DNA from 3 places in the Kocuria sp. KD4 genome. Region 2 is predicted to be linked to each of the others. Evidence: predicted binding sites of a transcription regulator. Region 2 holds the regulator's gene; each other region holds the start of a gene.
The links. The regulator HrcA, encoded in region 2, represses chaperone genes, less so after heat shock. The targets are predictions, from matches to a motif close to TTNGCACTCGNNNNNNNCGAGTGCNAA.
Positions count from the first base shown of each region.

Region 1: a site for HrcA is predicted at 1,591-1,617, ahead of groL (chaperonin GroEL). Genes of this name have one in related genera too.
Region 3: a site for HrcA is predicted at 3,968-3,994, ahead of groES (co-chaperone GroES). Genes of this name have one in related genera too.

Region 1 is NZ_CP050449.1:2,173,612-2,179,956, forward strand. It holds gene groL (chaperonin GroEL) at 1-1,445, opposite strand, end outside; gene HBK84_RS12900 (hypothetical protein) at 1,702-2,028, opposite strand; gene HBK84_RS09780 (DUF3263 domain-containing protein) at 2,180-2,404, opposite strand; gene HBK84_RS09785 (uracil-DNA glycosylase) at 2,464-3,147, shown strand; gene HBK84_RS09790 (siderophore-interacting protein) at 3,167-4,018, shown strand; gene HBK84_RS09795 (threonine/serine exporter ThrE family protein) at 4,023-6,134, opposite strand; gene HBK84_RS09800 (peptidoglycan bridge formation glycyltransferase FemA/FemB family protein) at 6,289-6,345, opposite strand, start outside.
Region 2 is NZ_CP050449.1:1,519,702-1,526,046, reverse strand. It holds gene lepA (translation elongation factor 4) at 1-647, shown strand, start outside; gene hemW (radical SAM family heme chaperone HemW) at 647-1,891, shown strand; gene HBK84_RS06880 (DUF4870 domain-containing protein) at 1,897-2,328, opposite strand; gene HBK84_RS06875 (DUF3097 family protein) at 2,542-3,420, opposite strand; gene hrcA (heat-inducible transcriptional repressor HrcA) at 3,584-4,606, shown strand; gene dnaJ (molecular chaperone DnaJ) at 4,661-5,803, shown strand; gene HBK84_RS06860 (16S rRNA (uracil(1498)-N(3))-methyltransferase) at 5,800-6,345, shown strand, end outside.
Region 3 is NZ_CP050449.1:786,731-793,075, forward strand. It holds gene HBK84_RS03635 (siderophore ABC transporter substrate-binding protein) at 1-953, shown strand, start outside; gene HBK84_RS03640 (ABC transporter permease) at 1,033-2,010, shown strand; gene HBK84_RS03645 (iron chelate uptake ABC transporter family permease subunit) at 2,003-3,040, shown strand; gene HBK84_RS03650 (ABC transporter ATP-binding protein) at 3,037-3,792, shown strand; gene groES (co-chaperone GroES) at 4,126-4,422, shown strand; gene groL (chaperonin GroEL) at 4,530-6,113, shown strand; gene HBK84_RS03665 (acyltransferase) at 6,288-6,345, shown strand, end outside.

The DNA.
Region 1 (6,345 bases), 650 kb from region 2:
TCGCCGGTGGCGGCGTTGAGGCCCCAACCGGTCTCGAGCCCGCGCACCTTGTCCACAACCACGCCCGGCTCGAGACCGGCGTTCAGCGCGATCTGCTTGAGCGGCGCGTCGATCGCGACCTTGACGATGTTGGCACCGGTCGCCTCGTCCCCGGACAGCCCGAGGGACTCGAAGACCTTGGCACCGGCCTGGATCAAGGCCACGCCACCACCGGCGACGATGCCCTCCTCCACGGCGGCCTTGGCGTTGCGCACAGCATCCTCGATGCGGTGCTTGCGCTCCTTGAGCTCGACCTCGGTGGCGGCACCCGCCTTGAGGACGGCCACTCCGCCGGCCAGCTTGGCCAGGCGCTCTTGCAGCTTCTCGCGGTCGTAGTCGGAGTCGGAGTTGTTGATCTCCGCGCGGATCTGGGCCACGCGACCCTCGATCTCCTCCTGCGTACCGGCGCCGTCCACGATGGTGGTCTCGTCCTTGGTCACCACGACCTTGCGGGCCTGGCCCAGCAGGTCGATCGTGGCGGACTCGAGCGACAGGCCCACCTCTTCGGTGATGACCTGGCCGCCGGTGAGGATCGCGATGTCCGCAAGCTGCGCCTTGCGGCGGTCACCGAAACCGGGAGCCTTGACGGCCACGGACTTCACGGCACCGCGCATCTTGTTCAGCACGAGCATGGCGAGCGCTTCGCCGTCCACGTCCTCGGCGATGATCAGCAGCGGCTTGCCGGCCTGCATGATCTTCTCGAGTACGGGGACCAGGTCCTTCACGGCGGAGATCTTGGAGTTGACGATCAGGATGTAGGGGTCCTCGAGGACGGCTTCCTGACGGTCGGCGTCGGTCACGAAGTAACCGGAGAGGTAGCCCTTGTCGAAGCGCATGCCCTCGGTCAGCTCGAGGTCCAGCCCGAAGGTGTTGGACTCCTCGACGGTGATGACACCTTCCTTGCCGACCTTCTCCATGGCCTCGGCGATGAGCTTGCCGATCTCCGGGTCCGCGGCGGAGATGGACGCGGTCGCGGCGATCTCCTCCTCGGTCTCGATCTCCTTGGCGGAGGACAGCAGCTGCTCGGTCACGGCGGCCACGGCCTTCTCGATGCCACGCTTGAGGGACAGCGGGTCCGCACCGGCGGCCACGTTGCGCAGGCCCTCCTTCACGAGGGCCTGGGCCAACACCGTGGCTGTGGTGGTGCCGTCACCGGCGACGTCGTCGGTCTTCTTGGCGACCTCCTTGACGAGCTCGGCGCCGATCTTCTCGTACGGCTCCTCGAGCTCGATCTCCTTGGCGATGGACACGCCGTCGTTGGTGATCGTGGGGGCGCCCCAGGACTTCTCGAGGACCACGTTGCGTCCGCGCGGGCCGAGGGTGACCTTGACGGCGTCCGCGAGGGTGTTCAGGCCCCGCTCGAGGCCGCGGCGGGCTTCTTCGTCGAATGCGATCATCTTTGCCATGTGTTTCGTCCCTCCTGGACGGTTGACAAACAAGACTTGTCATCACGATGCCCGCGACGGACGGTGCCGCGCCGCGATCCTCACCGCGCCGCAACCACCTCACCGTGATGTCACTCGTCCGCCGCGCGACCACCACCGGACCCGGTTAGCAGTCCACGCGACTGAGTGCTAATCCCATAGTGGCACTCGTCATGCCGGAACCGCAAACGCCCTGCGTCCAGTGGACTCAGGTTTCGTCCCCGGCTGAACGGGCGGCTCAGGCGGCCGCGGGGGCTCCGGGCACGACGTCGCTCGCGGCCGTCCCGAGCGCCACGGCACCCACCGCGGAGGCACCGGCCGCGGCGTCGTCGTCCGGGGACACCGCAACGGCTGCGGCGGAGAGGGCGAGCGCTTCCTGGGCCGTGCGCGGGGCGTTCACGAAGGCCACCGCCCCCAGGACGAGGGCGAGCACACCGGTCACGAGGATCGCCAGGAACTTGCCCCGGGACCCCGCTCGGGCATTCGGGTTATGGCCTCGGTGGGCACCCTGCCGGGCGCCGTCCTCGGGGACGTCGTCGAACTCGTCACGGGGGTACTCGCTCATGCTGTGGCTCTCCTCAACGAACGGCGGGATCGGGGGCGCCGACCCGCGGATGCCGGGACCGTGGGACGGCGTGCGCCCCGCCTGCCGGACCCGCGGCGGCCAGGGGTCCGCGGTGCGCTGCCCACTATCCCACGCGCACCCGGGGACCCACTCAGCGATTGCGCGCGCGGCGCAACCGGGAGATCAGCATGGGGGCGTGGCGCGCGGCGGCCTCTGAGGAGATCAGGGCGTTGAGCCGCTGATAGTAGTGCACGGGGCTCAACCCCAGGCGGGAGCGGATCGCGGACTCCTTGGCGCCGCGGTACTTCCAGTGCTCGGACTCCAGGTCCAGGATGGCCCGGTCGAGCTCGTCGAGGCCGTCGCCCGTGGTAGACATGGGCTCAACCCTAACGCTCCGGGCGGTACCCGGAGGCCGCACGCCCTGGAGGTCGCACCGTGAACACCCCGCCCCCGTTGCACGAGATCATGAACGAGGAGTGGGCCCGTGCCTTGCAACCCGTGGAGCCGCAGATCCGGGCCGTGGGCGAGTTCCTGCGCGCCGAACACGCCGAGGGCCACCACACCCTGCCCGCTGGGGACCACATCTTCCGCGCGCTTCGCGAGCCGATGTCCGCGGTCAAGGTGTTGATCGTGGGCCAGGACCCCTACCCCACCCCGGGCCACGCGATGGGCCTCTCGTTCTCGGTGGCCCCGGACGTGCGCCCGATCCCGCGGTCCCTGCAGAACATCTACAAGGAACTGCACTCCGATCTGGGGATCACGCCGCCCGCGCACGGGGACCTGTCCTCGTGGGCCGAGCAGGGCGTCATGCTGCTCAACAGGGTCCTCACGGTGCGCGCGGGCTCCCCCGCGTCCCACCGGGGCAAGGGCTGGGAAGCGGTCACGGAGTGCGCGATCCGCGCGCTCGGGGCGCGCGAGCAACCCCTCGTCGGCATCCTGTGGGGTCGCGACGCCCGCGGCACCAAGGACTGGCTGGGTGGGGCGCCCACCGTGGAATCGGTGCACCCGTCCCCGTTGTCCGCGTCCCGGGGGTTCTTCGGTTCCCGCCCGTTCTCCCGCGCCAACGAGCTGCTGCAACAACAGGGCGCCCAGCCCGTCTCGTGGGAACTGCCCGCGTAGCAGCACCTACGCTGGACGCATGGCACAAACTCCGGCGCGACCCCGCAAACCCCAGCTCAACCTCACGGTTACGGACCGGATTCAGCTCTCCCCGGGCATGGTGCGCGTGGTGTGCAGGATCGAGAACGCCGAGCAGTTCCAGGACATGGAGGCGCCGGAGAAGTACGTCAAGCTCGTCTTCTTCTCCGCAGCCACGCTCGCGGCGACCGCGCCCGGCGCGTTCCCCGACTACTGGGCCGCGCGCGAAAACGCCGCACCCCAGGACCAGCCCGTCACGCGGCACATGACCCTGCGCCACACGGAACCCGACACCGAGACCGTGTGGATCGACGTCGCCCTGCACGGCACCGAAGGCTACGCGGGGCCGTGGGCGGATGCCGCGTCCCCCGGCGACCGGATCGTGGCGCTCGGCCCGGGCGGCAAGTGGATCCCGGATCCGGCCGCCGCGTGGAGCGTCTTCGCTGGCGACGACGCCGCCGTCCCCGCCGTGCTCGCGAACCTCGAGGCGCTGCCCGCCTCGGCGCGCGGAGAAGCCGTCCTGGAGGTCGAGGACGCCTCCCACGAACTCGACCTCACCGACCTCGCGATCCCCGAGGGCGTCCGGGTGCGCTGGGTGCACCGCGCCGCTCAGCAGGACGGTGAGCGCGCCCTCGTGACGGGACTCGCGAACGCCGCGTGGCCCGAGGACACCGCGGGGGTGCAGGCGTTCGTGCACGGCGAGCGCGAGGCCATGAAGGCTGCCCGGAAGGAACTGCTCGACGTCCGCGGGCTCGAGCGTTCGCAGGTATCCCTGTCCGGGTACTGGGCGGCCGGGCGGGCCGAGGAGACGTTCCAGGCGGAGAAGAAGCTGCCCGTGGGCAAGATCCTCTGACCGGTCAGCGGCGGCGGTTGCGCCGCTGGGAGAGGTACTGCATCCGCTCGATGAACGGGCGCATGAGGTACTTGGCGAGCACCACGCCCGCCGCGAGGAGCACGATGGACACCATGGCGTTGACGAGTCCCGTGATGCCGTCCCCCGTGGTCTCGTTCTCCACGGTGATCGCGTACATTCCGCGGAACAGGCTCAACCCGGGCAGCAGGTAGGTCATCGCGGGGATCGCGAGGATCGCCTGCGGGATCTTGGCCCTCGCCGCGAGCAGCGCGGCCACGCAACCGCTCGCCACAGCCCCCACGCCCGTGGCCAATCGTGTGCTGGGATCGAAGCTGCCGATGCCGTGGTAAAAACCGAGGCCCACGAGGGCCGCGGCCACGGCGGGCAGCAGGTGACGCGGCTTCGCCTGCATGGTGATCGCGATCAGAGCGGTGGAGATCAGCATGAACACCGTGTTGGTCATGGCTGCCGCGGGTGTGAACCCGGACTGGGAAACGTCAATCCGTGGGACCCCCAGGTGCGCGGACAAGGTGATCCCCAGGGCGATCCCGGCCACGATCCCCAGGAACGCCATGGCGGTGGACAGTAGTCGTCCGGCCGCGGTCACGGGGAAACCGTTGATCGCGTCCTGCATCGTGGAGACCATGCGGGTGGTGGGCAACAGCATAATGATCCCACCGGCGATGACCCTGGGCGGGGACACCTCGACCCCCACCGCCGAGATCAACAGGGCACCGAGCGTGACCACCAGGGCGTTGGCCGCGAGGGAGAAGAACTCCGGGATCCGCCACGCCCCCAGTTTCGCTGTGACGGACTGCACCACCACGGAGGAGACCACGGCCACGAGCGCACCGGCCGGGCTGCCGCCGATCGCCAGCGTGATGGTCCCCGCCGCGATCACCGTGGCGAGCCACACGACCCACTTGGGGTAGGGCTTGGGCCGGGCGTTGATCCGGGCGAGCTCCCGTTCGGCGTCCCGCAGGGGCGTGTTGCCCTCGATGATCCGGGTCACGAGCTGATGGGAGTCCGCGAGACCCGAGTAGTTGTCGGTCCATGAACGCACCACGCGCATCACGGTGTGGCTCGAGGTCGAAGAATCGCCCCACGGGTCCTGGCCGGTGCGCGGCGCGGAGCTCCCGCGCTGCTCCCCCGTGGTCCCGGGTGTGCCCGCCAGGGCGGTCGCGGGGTGGGCGGAGGAACCGGTGTCCTCGGTGACCCGCCGCGGGGCCTCGCCGGCGGCGGTGAGTTTGCCCGTGGCCGTGGTCTCCGCGACGTAGTTGATGGTCACCGACTGGTTGGTGATGTCCACGTCCAGGTTCTCCACCCCGTACGTGGCGCACACCGCGATGATCGCGTTCTCCACGTCCAGCGCGTCCGCGCCGTAGTGGAACATGGTCTCGGCCAGGCGCAGCGCGAAGTTGAGGGTGCGCCGGGCCTGGCGGTCCGTGCTGTCCCCGAACTTGCGCAGGTGCTGGAACGGTGTGGCGGTGAGCCGGTCCACCACACGCATGGGCGCGGTGGGCGCGGCGTCCCCCTGCACGAGGGAGCGCAACAGTGCCTTGGGTGCCCGCGACGGTTTGACCCGGGTTGCCGGGTACACGCCCCGCGAGATCGCGGTGGTCGCGGGCGCTGGCTCGTGCGCCACGGTTTCCGGGCGCTCCACGGGTGAGCTCGCGGGGGCGGTGCCACGCCGGGACGGGCTGCTGATGGGTTCGGTCAATGCCGCGGGAACCGCCGCCCGGTGCCCCTGGCCCGCGCGGTCGGCGGCGATCTGGCCCGGTGTGAGGACGGGCAGGGAGGAGACCTGCGGCGTTCCGGTGCCGGTCGCGGGACCGTGCCCGGCGCTGCGGGGACGGACGCCGGGGACCCGCAGCTGCGACGTCGTCCGGGTGTCGGTGTGCACGGGCGCGCTACGCAGTTCCGCCCGGGCGGCCTGTTCCTCGGTGGGGCGCGGTGCGTAACGCGTACGACGCCGCGGACTCGTGTGCTGCACGGCGTCGCGCAGCGCGGTGTCCCCGGCGGGACCGAACGGTTCACCGTCCACCGCGTGCGGGCCCGTGCTCTCACCCGAGGACGGGTAGCCCTGGTGCGCCAGACGCGTCAATTGCTCGCTCACGCTCACGTGGGATCACCCTTCCCTGCCGCCGCAGGCACTGTTCGACTCCTGTGTGCTGGGGTGCGGCCCACACGCATCCGCTCGCGCGCCCGTGCTCGCCCACGTCCTCGCCTGCGGGCGAGCGGGGGCCGGGTGGAGGGGCCGCGGCCGCCGGTCAGTAGAAGGGCTGACCCGTGCGGCGCACCCACAACTGGCGCTGTACCTTCTCCGC
Region 2 (6,345 bases):
TCCCGGAGGGGCGGATCCTGGAGATCCGCGAACCCATGGTCTCGGCCACCATCCTGGTGCCGTCCGAGTTCATCGGCGCGGTCATGGAACTGTGCCAGTCCAAGCGCGGTGAGATGAAGGGGATGGACTACCTCTCCGAGGACCGCGTGGAGCTGCGCTACCGGTTGCCGCTCGCGGAGATCGTCTTCGACTTCTTCGACCAGCTCAAGTCCAAGACCCGGGGCTACGCGTCCCTGGACTGGAAGGCGGACGGCGAGCAGGCCGCGGATCTCGTGAAGGTGGACATCCTCCTGCAGGGCGAGCAGGTGGACGCGTTCAGCGCGATCACCCACAAGGACAAGGCGTACTCGTACGGCGTGCTCATGACGGGCAAGCTGCAGAAGCTCATCCCGCGCCAGCAGTACGAGGTCCCCATCCAGGCCGCGATCGGTTCCCGGATCATCGCGCGCGAGAACATCCGCGCGATCCGTAAGGACGTGCTCTCCAAGTGCTACGGCGGTGACATCTCCCGTAAGCGCAAGCTGCTTGAGAAGCAGAAGGAGGGCAAGAAGCGCATGAAGATGGTGGGCCGCGTGGAGGTCCCCCAGGAGGCCTTCGTGGCCGCGCTGTCCTCGGACGAGGACAGCGGGAAGGACAAGAAGAAGTAATGCCCGCCCAACCGGAGGGTGATCCCGCACCCCGGGACGGCGCGCTCCCCGCGGCATCGGTCGCCCGTGCCACCGATCGCACCCTGAGCCTGTACGTCCACGTCCCGTTCTGCGCGGTGCGCTGCGGGTACTGCGACTTCAACACCTACACCATGGACCAGCTCGGGGACGGCGTCTCCCAGCGCGACTACCACGCCGACGCCGCCGCGGAGGTCCGCTTCGCCCGGTCCGTGCTCGACGCCGCCGGGGCACCGCCGCGCGCGCTGCACAGCGTGTTCTTCGGCGGGGGTACGCCCACCCTTCTGCCCGCCTGGGAGCTCGCGCTCATGCTCGAGCAGGCCAGGGAGAGCTTCGGGCTGGCCCCGGACGCCGAGGTCACCGTGGAAGCCAACCCCGACTCGGTGAGCGAGGAGACGTTCGACGTGCTCGCCGCAGCCGGGGTTACCCGGGTGTCCTTCGGGATGCAGTCCGCGGTGCCCCACGTGTTGCGCGTGCTGGAACGCACGCACACGCCGGCGAACGTCCCGCGCGCCGTCGGCTGGGCCAAGGACCGCGGACTGGGCGCGAGCGTGGACCTGATCTACGGTACACCGGGGGAGAGTGTGGCCGACTGGCGCACCTCGTTGGAGGCCGCGCTGGCCATGGACCCCGACCACGTCTCCGCGTACTCCCTGATCATCGAGGACGGCACCAAGCTGGCCGCCCAGATCCGCCGCGGTGAGGTGCCGGGCGTGGATCCGGACGACCAGGCGGAGAAGTACACGCTCGCGGACGCGCTGCTGCGCGAGGCCGGGTTCGAGTGGTACGAGGTGTCCAACTGGTCCCGCGCGGCCCACGGGCGCAGCGCGGTGCAGAACCGCAGCGTGCACAACCTCGCATACTGGCGCAATCAGGACTGGTGGGGGATCGGCCCGGGGGCGCACTCACACAGTGACGGCGTGCGCTGGTGGAATCTCAAGCACCCGTTGCCCTACACGGCCGCTGTGCGCCGGGGTGACTCACCGGCCGTGGGCCGCGAGACCTTGAATGGCGAGACGCAGTACGTGGAGCACGTGATGCTCGGGATCAGGATCCGTGAGGGACTCCCGCTTGAGGGGCTGCGCCCGGAGGGGCGGCACGCGGTGGCCGGATTGATCGCCGACGGCTGGCTGGACGGCGCCGCCGCCCTCCGCGGGTCCGCGGTCCTCACGGACGCGGGGCGTCTGATGGCCGACGCCGTGACGCGCCGCTTGCTCGACTGGTGACCGTGTCAGGAGTTGCGGGCCGCGAACTTGTCGTAGAGGTGGGTGTTGAACCGGTACTGGTGCGGTTCGCCGCGGTTGACCTTCACGCCCGCGCGCACGGAGGTGATGGCCAGGAACAGCCAGGTCACGGCGGCGATGACCGAGAAGAGCCATCCGATGAACGGGATGAGTGAGAGCACGATGCCCGCGAGGATCACCAGGGTGGGCAGCATGGTGTAGTTGGCGGCTTCCCGGGATTCCTGAGCGGTGAAGGGACCGCGGTCCTTGAACACCCGGTGGATCATGTAGCTGGGCAGTACGCCCACCACGCCACCCAGGTGGGCGAGGGTGGCCCACTGCCGGTCCTGGGACACGTCCAGGGGTTGCGCCACGGGGGCCACGGACTCGAACGGAGTCTCGGCGGAGCGAGTGGAGGGGGAGGGAGCAGCGTCAGTCACGAGCGGGTGTGCCTTTCACGGGCGGTAGCCATCCGGGTCGGAGGACGCCGGTGCTCCTATCCTACGGTCGTTCCCGCGTGGCTCGCGCCGGACGACGACGCCAGGCGTCACCGACGCTGGGGGTTACCGCTAACGCGGGTCACCGAAGCCGTAGAACACCGGCTGCGAGCGCCGTCGACGTCGTGGGTCACCGCAGGTCAGGCGCAGCCCGGGTCAGGAGTCGGCGGCGTCCGGGGCGGTGAGGAAGTCGATGAGCTCCTCCACGCGGCCCAGCAGGGCCGGTTCGAGGTCTGCGTACGTGTTCACTCGTGCAAGGATCGCCTGCCACGCCCGCCCCACGTCCTGGGGTGTGCGGTGCGGTAGGCCCAGCGCGCGTGCCATCCCGGTCTTCCAATCCACCCCGCGCGGGATCACGGGCCACTCCCGGATCCCCAGGGCGCTGGGCTTCACGGCCTGCCAGATGTCCACGTAGGGGTGTCCGAGGATGAGCACGTTGTCCCGGGCACCCGGGACGGCGAGCGCCTCCTGGGCGATCCTGGACTCCTTGGAGCCCGCGACCAGGTGGTCCACGAGGATCCCGAGCCGGCGCTGCGGGCCGGGGTGGAACTCGGCGATGGCTGAGGGGAGGTCGTCGATCCCGTGCAGGGGTTCCACCACGGTGCCCTCGACTGCGAGGTCGTGGCCCCACACCTTGGCCACGAGCTCGGCGTCGTGGTACCCCTCGACCCACACACGCGACTCCTTGGCCACGGACGCGCGCAGGTTCTCGACCTCGACCGACCCCGACCGCGTGATCCGGGGCTTGGTCGGGGCGCTGCGGGTCTCGGGCGGACCCAGCCGCACGGGTTCGCCGTCCAGGAGGAAGCCCGGGCCCAGGGGGAAGGACTTCACGCGCCCGTGCCGGTCCTCCAGACCCACCACGCGCATCCCGCCGATGATCTCCACGCCCACGACGGCCCCCACCCACCCGGTCTCCACGTCCTCGAGCACCATGTCCCGGGCCACGGGGACGTCCCGGGAGACGGGACCGGTGCGGGCGACGTCGGGACTGCCTAGGTCCTGGGGACCCCAGGACCAGCCGGATGCGTTCACGGGCGACTCCTCCACGTCGTGCCCCGGCGCGAGCGCGCCGCCGGGCAGGCGAATCAGCCGCGAGCGTATCAAAATCGGCCCCTGACCCACGGGCCCTGGACTGCCAGGATTAGCACTGTGAACTCTTGAGTGCCAGAATTGCCAGCAACGGGAGGTGAGACACATGGAGCATCCGCGCCGAGCGCAGATCCTGCGCGCCATCGTGGAGGACTACGTCCATTCGCGTGAACCCGTGGGGTCCAAGGCGCTCGTGGAACGCCACCGCTTACCCGTCTCCTCCGCCACGGTGCGCAACGACATGGCCGCCCTCGAGGAGGACGGGCTGATCGTGGCCCCGCACACGAGCTCGGGGCGGATCCCCACGGACCGAGGTTACCGCGAGTTCGTCAACCAGATCGCAGCCCTGGAGCCCCTCACCTCCGCCCAGCGCCGCGCGATCCAGGTGTTCATGGACGGCGCCCAGGACCTGGACGACATCATGGAGCGCACCGTGCGCCTGCTCGCCCAGCTCACCCACCAGGTGGCCGTGATCCAGTATCCCGTGCGCACCGGGATCACCGTGCGCCACGTGGAACTCGTGGACGTGGGGGACGCCCGCGTACTCGTGATCCTGATCCCCACCACCGGACGCGTGGCCCAACGCACCGTGGAACTGCCCGTCACCCTGACCGAGGCCCAGCTGCTGGAGCTGCGCGCCCACGTGCTCGCACGCCTGCTCGGCACGCCCGTGGAAGACGTCCCCGACGCCGCCGTGACCCTGCCCCCGGCCCTGCCCGAGGAACTGCGCGACGCCGGGACCGCGGTGACCGGGGCGCTCGCGGTGCTCGCAGCGGTGTCGGACGAACACCGCCTGGTGATGGCCGGGACCGCGAACCTCGCGCGCTTCAGCGGGGACTTCCCGCAGAGCATCTCCCCGGTGCTCGAGGCGCTTGAGGAACAAGTGGCCATGCTGCGATTGTTGTCCGAGATGCAGCAGGACGAACGCGGGGTCGCGGTGCGCATCGGCTCCGACCACAGCGACGACCCCCTGGCGGAGGCGTCCGTGGTGGCCACGGGTTACGGTCCGCACGCCGCGTCCAAGGTGGGAGTCGTGGGGCCCACACGCATGGACTATCCCACGACCATGGCCTCCGTGCGCGCGGTGGCCCGCTACCTGTCCAAGAACCTGGGGGCTGAGCGCACGTGAGCGCCGCCCGCCCCGCTCGACCGTAGAACCGACGAAAGAAGAAACGACGACATCGTGAGCGATCACTACGAAACCCTCGGCGTGAGCCGGGACGCCAGCGCCGAAGAGATCAAGCGCGCCTACCGCAAGAAGGCCCGCAAACTTCACCCGGACGTGAACCCCTCACCCGAGGCCGCCGAGGAGTTCAAGCGCGTCTCCCACGCCAATGACGTCCTCTCCGACCCGGACAAGCGCCGCGTCTACGACGCCACGGGCAACGAGAACGGCACGGACACCGGCTTCGGCGGGGGCTTCCCCGGTACGGGCTTCGGCTTCTCCGACATCTTCGAGACATTCTTCCAGGGCGCGGGAGCCGGTGGCCAGCGCGGCCCCCAGTCCCGCACCCGCCAGGGCCAGGACGCCCTGATCAACGTGCGGATCTCCCTCAAGGACGCCGTGTTCGGCATGGAGAAGGACATCACGGTGGACACCGCCGTCGTGTGCCCCACGTGCCAGGGCACGTGCTGCCAGCCCGGCACGAGCCCCGTGACGTGCACCATGTGCCGCGGCTCCGGGCACATGCAGTACCAGCGCCAGTCCATCCTGGGCATGGTCACCACCCAGGCCCCGTGCTCCCAGTGCAACGGCTTCGGCACCGTGATCGAGAGCCCGTGCCACGAGTGCTACGGCGAGGGCCGCGTGCGCGACCGCCGCCCCCTGACCGTGAAGATCCCCGCCGGCATCCAGTCCGGCAACCGCATCCGCCTGGGCGGCCAGGGTGAGGCCGGCACCGCCGGCGGACCCAACGGCGACCTCTTCGTGGAACTCAAGGTGGATCCGGACCCCACCTTCCTCCGCGAGGGCGACGATCTCCACGCCCGCCTGCGTATCCCCATGACCGCCGCCGCGCTCGGCACCACCGTGAGCCTCGAGACGTTCGACGGCGCTCGCACGGTGGACGTCGATCCCGGCACCCAGTCCGGTGCGACCGTCACGCTCGACGACCTGGGTGTCACCCACCTGCGGGGCAAGGGCCGCGGGGACCTCAAAGTGCACTTCGAGGTGGAGACCCCCAAGGACCTCTCCTCCGAACAGCGCGAACTGCTCGAGCGACTCGCCGAGCTGCGCGGTGAGGAAGCGGCGGACGGCACGACCGTGAACACCAACCACTCCGGTGGGTTCTTCTCCCGGTTGCGGGACCGGTTCAACGACCTGTGACCAACCCCGTCTTCCACGTCCCCGCCGGGGACCTCTCCCGGGCGCGCCCGGGGGAGGTCCTGGACGTCGCAGGTCCCGAGGCCAAGCACGCGGTGACCGTGCGGCGCCTGCGCGCGGGGGAGGCCCTGGACCTCGTGGACGGGCACGGCACCCGTGCGGTGTGCACGTTCGACTCCGGGGCCAAGGACCGGATGAGCGTGACCGTCCACGAGATCCACCACGACGCCGCGCAGCAGCCGGAGTTCACGCTGGTGCAGGCACTCGCCAAGGGGGACCGGGACCTGCAGGCCGCGGAGGCCGCCACGGAACTCGGGGTCTCCCGGGTGATCCCGTGGCAGGCGGAGCGCAGCATCGTGCGCGTCCACGCGGACCGCGCGGCCAAACTCATGGCCAAGTGGGACTCCACCCTGGCCGCGGCGGCCAAGCAGTCCCGGCGCGCCCGCTGGCCCGAACGCGGTGACTGGGTGGATACCGCGGGTCTGGCCCGGCTGATCGCTGCAGAACCCGAGACGCTGTGGCTCGTGCTGCATGAATCGGTGAGC
Region 3 (6,345 bases), 730 kb from region 2:
TGGCGCTGAGTGCCGTGGCGGCACTGGCCCTCGTGGGATGCGGTGCCAACGCCCAGAACGCCTCCGACACCCAGGCGTCCTCGGCAACCGTGACCGTCACGGACAACAAGGGCGAGCAGACCGTTCCCGCACCGCCGCAGTCCGTGGTGGCCACCGACAACCGGGTGTTCGAGACGCTCGCGGACTGGGGCGTACAGCTCAAGGCCGCCCCCAAGCAGCTGATCCCGAACGGCATCTCCTATGCGAACGACGATGCCGTGGTGGACCTGGGTTCGCACCGCGAACCGAATCTCGAGGCGATCGCCGGGGTGGACCCGGACCTCGTGATCAACGGGCAGCGCTTCACGCAGTACTACGACGACATCAAAAAGCTCGTCCCGGACGCCGCCATGCTGGAACTGGATCCGCGCGACGATCAGCCGCTGGACGAGGAACTCAAGCGCCAGACCACGGCCCTGGGCGAGGTCTTCGGCAAGCAGGAGGAAGCCCGCCGACTCACCGACGGGCTCGACCAGGCCGCCCAGCGCGCCAAGGACGCCTACGACGGCCAGTCCACGATGGGCGTGATCGTCTCCGGTGGTGACATCGGGTACGTGGCACCGAGCAAGGGACGTACGATCGGCCCGCTGTTCGACATGGTGGGGCTGCAGCCCGCGCTGAAGGTCGAGGGCTCCGACAACCACCAGGGGGACGACATCTCCGTGGAGGCCATCGCCCAGTCCCGCCCGGAACTGCTCATCGTGCTGGACCGTGACGCGGGCGTGAAGACCTCCGAGGGTGCAAGCCCGGCGTCCGAGGTGATCGAGAAGTCCGAGGCCCTCAAGGACGTTCCCGCGGTGAAGAACGGCAACGTGGTCTACCTGCCCGCGGACACCTACACGAACGAGGGGATCCAGACCTACACCGAGATCCTCGACGACATTGCGGAGAAACTGGGAGGCCGGAGCAACTGATCCCTCCCACCCCGCACGACCACCGACGCCCCGCGGGAGCCTCCCGCGGGGCTTCGGCATGATCCAGGAAGCACACGTGATGGTCTCCACTGCACAACGTCCGACCCGCACGGGGGTGGCCCGGGACTGGAAGTTCTGGCTCGCCCTGCTGGTGGTCCTGGGACTGCTCTGGCTGTCCCTGGTCACGGGGGTCGCGGACCTTTCGGACGCCCAGGGTGAGCAGTTCCTGGGTCTGACCCGGATTCCCCGCACGGTGGCACTGGTCCTGGCCGGTGCCGCGATGGCCATGTCCGGGCTGGTCATGCAGTTGCTCACCCAGAACCGGTTCGTGGAACCCACGACCACGGGCACCACCGAGTGGGCCGGGCTGGGGTTGTTGCTCATGATGATCCTGGCCCCGGACGCCGGGTTGAGCGCGCGGATGATCGGCGCGATCGTGGCCGCGTTCGTGGGGACCATGGTGTTCTTCGCGTTCCTGCGCCGGGTTACGCTGCGTTCCTCCCTGATCGTGCCGATCGTGGGGATCATGCTCGGGGCCGTGGTGGGGTCGATCTCCACCTACCTGGCGCTCGTCACGGACCGGTTGCAGAACCTGGGCGTGTGGTTCGCCGGCAGTTTCACGTCCGTGCTGCGCGGCCAGTACGAGACCCTCTGGGTCGTGGCACTCGTGGCGGTGCTCGTGGTCATCACCGCGGACCGGCTCACCGTGGCGGGACTCGGCGAGGACATCGCGACCAACGTGGGATTGAACTACAACCGGATCATCCTGATCGGCACCGGACTCGTGGCCGCGGCCACCGGCGTGGTCACGGTGGTCGTGGGCAACCTGCCGTTCCTGGGGTTGATCGTGCCCAACGTGGTGTCCCTGTTCCGGGGCGACGACCTGCGCTCCAACCTGCCCTGGGTGTGCCTGCTCGGGATCGGCCTGGTCACGGTGTGCGACCTGATCGGGCGCACGATCATCGCGCCGTTCGAGGTCCCCGTGTCCCTGATCCTGGGCATCGTGGGCGCTGCGGTGTTCATCGCCCTGTTGCTGCGAAGCCGGCGCCATGTCTGAGGTGACCGCGCTGCGCCACGACCGGGCGCGCACTGGATCGGGGGCCTTCGTCTCCCCGGCCCACCGCCGCCGCTACTGGATCACCGCGCTGTCCCTGCTCGCGGCGGGACTCGTGTTCTGCGCGGGCATCCTCACGTGGGACAACCCCCTGCCGTTCGGCACCCCGGGGTTCTGGCGGATCGCCGAGTCCCGGGCCACGAGCGTGGTGGTGATCCTGATCGTGGCGGTGAGCCAAGCCATGGCCACGGTCGCGTTCCAGACCGCTGCGAACAACCGGATCATCACGCCGTCGATCATGGGTTTCGAGTCCCTGTACGTGCTCATCCAGACCTCGGCGGTGTACTTCCTGGGTGCGGTGGGGGTCAGTGCGGTGCAGGGGCTGCCGCAGTACGCCCTGCAGGTGAGCCTCATGATCGTGTTCGCGCTGGGGCTCTACGGTTGGTTGCTCTCGGGCAAGTACGCCAACGTGCAGGTGATGCTGCTGATCGGCATCGTCCTGGGCGGCGGGCTCGGCGCGGTGTCCACCTTCATGCAGCGCTTGCTCTCACCGAGCGAGTTCGACGTGCTCAGCGCCCGCTTATTCGGCTCGGTGGCCAACGCGGATCCCGGGTACTTCCCGCTGGCCGTGCCGCTGTGCGTGGTGGCCACGGTGGCCCTGTACGCGCACTCCCGCACGCTCAACGTCATGGCCATGGGGCGGGACGTGGCCACGAACCTGGGCATGGACCACCGCCGGGGGCTGCTGCTCACCCTGTTCTGGGTGTCCATCCTGATGGCGGTCTCCACGTCCCTGATCGGGCCCATGACGTTCCTGGGGTTCCTCGTGGCGATCCTGGCGTACCAGCTCGCGGACACCCACGACCACCGCTATGTGTTCCCCATGGCCGCGCTGATCGGTTTCGCGGTGCTGTCCGGGGCCTATTTCGTCCTGAAGAACGTCTTCTACGCGGAGGGCGCTGTGTCCATCATCATCGAGCTGGTGGGTGGCAGTGTCTTCCTCTTCGTGATCCTGAGGAGGGGCAGACTGTGATCCAGTTGACCGGACTGGTCAAGGAGTACGGCACGGACATGGCGATCGGGCCGGTGGATCTGCAGATCCCCGCCGGTGGCGTGACCGCGCTCGTGGGGCCCAACGGCGCGGGGAAGTCCACGCTGTTGACCATGATGGGTCACCTGTTGGGTCCCGAGGCCGGCACCGTGGAGATCGGCGGTCACGACGTGAGCAGGACGCCGCCGCGCGAACTCGCCAAGGTGGTCTCCACGCTGCGCCAGGAGAACCACTTCACCGCGCGGCTCACCGTGCGCCAGCTCGTGGCGCTGGGTCGCTTCCCCTACACGCGTGGGCGGATCACCCGGGACGACGAGCGGATCATCTCCGAGTCGATAGACTTCTTCGACCTGGGACCCCTGCAGAACCGCTACCTGGACCAGCTCTCGGGCGGTCAGCGCCAGCGCGCCTACGTGGCCATGGTGCTGTGCCAGGACACCGAGTACCTCCTGCTGGACGAGCCCCTGAACAACCTGGACATGCGCCACTCTGTGCACATGATGCATCACTTGCGCCGCGTCGCGGACGAGCTCGGACGCACCGTGCTGATCGTGCTGCACGACATCAACTTCGCGAGCCACTACTCGGACTGGATCTGCGCCGTGAAGGACGGTCGCGTGGTGGAGTTCGGCCCACCCGAGCAGATCATGACGGACGAGACCCTCACGCGCGTGTTCGACACCCCGGTCACGTGCCACGACGGTCCCCACGGACGGCTCGCGGTCTACTACTGACGCGGCACGCAGGGCTCTCCGGCCACTCCTGACGCGGCTCGGACGGCTCGCCGGCCACTACTGACGCGGCCGCGGGGAGGCTGGGGACAGCGGCGTCGTACCCGCGGATTGCGCCCAGAGGCGAGCGTGGCGGGCGCGCCTTGACCGCGTGCGGCCCGTCTCCCTACAGTGATGATTAGCACTCTCATGGTGAGGGTGCTAAAGGCCAGGCGCTCAATCGGCACCGCGACGACGGTTGGCACGCCAACTGGCCTGTGGCGGACGCGGTCATGGGACCCCATGACACGGCGCGTTCGCACACCGTCTCACACGCCTAGAAGAAAGGGAGAGATCGTGTCGGTCTCCATCAAGCCTCTCGAGGATCGCATCGTGGTTCAGCCGCTGGCCGCTGAACAGACCACCGCTTCCGGTCTGGTCATCCCGGACACCGCCAAGGAGAAGCCGCAGGAAGGCACCGTCCTGGCCGTGGGCCCGGGCCGCGTGGACGACAAGGGCAACCGCATCCCCGTGGACGTCAAGGAGGGTGACGTGGTCATCTTCTCCAAGTACGGCGGGACCGAGGTCAAGTACAACGGCGAGGAGTACCTGGTGCTCCCCGCGCGCGACGTGCTGGCCGTCATCGAGAAGTAATCCCCGCAACGACTTTTGTGCGCGGTGCCCGGACGTTCGCCCGAGAACGGGCCACGCGGGCACCGCGCCGTCATTTCCACACCCTTCTCGTTTCGTAAGGAGCACACATGCCCAAGCAGTTGGTGTTCAACGACGCCGCTCGCAAAGCGCTCGAATCCGGTGTCAACCGACTGGCCGACACCGTCAAGGTCACGCTGGGCCCCCGCGGGCGCAACGTGGTCCTGGACAAGAAGTGGGGCGCACCCACCATCACCAACGACGGCGTGACCATCGCCCGTGAGGTGGAGCTCGAGGATCCGTACGAGAACCTCGGCGCCCAGCTGGCCAAGGAAGTGGCCACCAAGACCAACGACGTCGCCGGTGACGGCACCACCACGGCGACCGTCCTCGCGCAGGCCATCGTCAAGGAGGGTCTGCGCAACGTGGCCGCCGGAGCGGCCCCGGGCGACATCAAGCGCGGCGTGGAAGCGGCCGTGGCCACCGTGGCCCAGCGTCTGCTCGACAACGCCCGCCCCGTGGAGGGCAAGGACGTGGCCCACGTGGCCGCGATCTCCGCGCAGTCCATGGAGATCGGCGAACTGATCGCCCGCGCCTTCGAGACCGTGGGCACGGACGGTGTGATCACCATCGAGGACGGTTCCTCCACCGAGGTGGAGCTGGACGTCACCGAGGGCATGCAGTTCGACAAGGGCTACCTGTCCCCGTCCTTCGTCACGGACCCGGAGCGCCAGGAAGCCGTCCTGGACGACACCTTCGTGCTGCTGTTCCAGGGCAAGATCTCCTCGGTCCAGGACCTCATGCCCGTGCTCGAGAAGGTGCTGCAGGCCAAGAAGCCGCTGACCATCATCGCCGAGGACGTCGAGGGCGAGGCCCTGTCCACCCTGGTGGTCAACAAGCTGCGCGGCACGCTCGACGTCGTGGCCCTGAAGGCCCCCGGTTTCGGTGACCGCCGCAAGGCGATCATGCAGGACCTGGCCGTGCTCACGGATGCGACCGTGATCACCCCCGAGCTCGGCATCTCGCTCGAGGGCGTGGACGTGTCCCAGCTGGGCAACGCCCGCCGGATCACCGTGACCAAGAACCAGACCACGCTCGTGGACGGTGCGGGCTCCTCGGAGGCCGTGGCCGAGCGTGTGGCGGAGATCAAGGCGGAGATCGCCCGCACGGACTCCGAGTGGGACCGTGAGAAACTCCAGGAGCGCCTCGCGCGCCTGGCCGGTGGCATCTCGGTGATCAAGGTCGGTGCCGCGACCGAGGTCGAGCAGAAGGAACGCAAGCACCGCATCGAGGACGCCGTGTCCTCGACCCGCGCGGCCCTCGAGGAGGGCATCGTGGCCGGCGGCGGTTCCGCGCTGGTCCACGCCTCCAAGGCGCTCGACGGCACGGACCTCGGTCTGACCGGGGACGCGGCTACGGCCGTGACCATCGTGCGGCGCGCCCTGACCCAGCCCCTGCGCTGGATCGCGGAGAACGCGGGCCAGGACGGCAACGTCGTCGCGGCGCGTGTGGCGGACCTCGAGCCCGGCAACGGCTACAACGCCCTGACGGACGAGTACGAGGACCTGCTCGCCGCGGGCATCATCGACCCCGTCAAGGTCACCCGTTCCGCTCTGCAGAACGCGGCGTCCATCGCGGCGCTCGTGCTCACCACGGAGACGCTCGTGGCCGAGCACAAGGGCGAGGACGCCTGACGCGTCCCACCCCGCCCACCTCGGTGGGTGGCCGGGAATCGGCGGTCCACTCCTCCCGGGAGTGGGCCGCCTTTTCTCACGTCGTGTCGCGTAAAGACCCGCACCGCGAACGGTTCGCATCCTGCCGCGGCGCCCCCTTGGCTGAATCAATGCGGCGCCCCCTTGGCTGAATCAATGCCGTCCGCCCCGAAGCGCTCCTCGCACGATCCCGGGTCGAGCGCTGCCGGTTCCG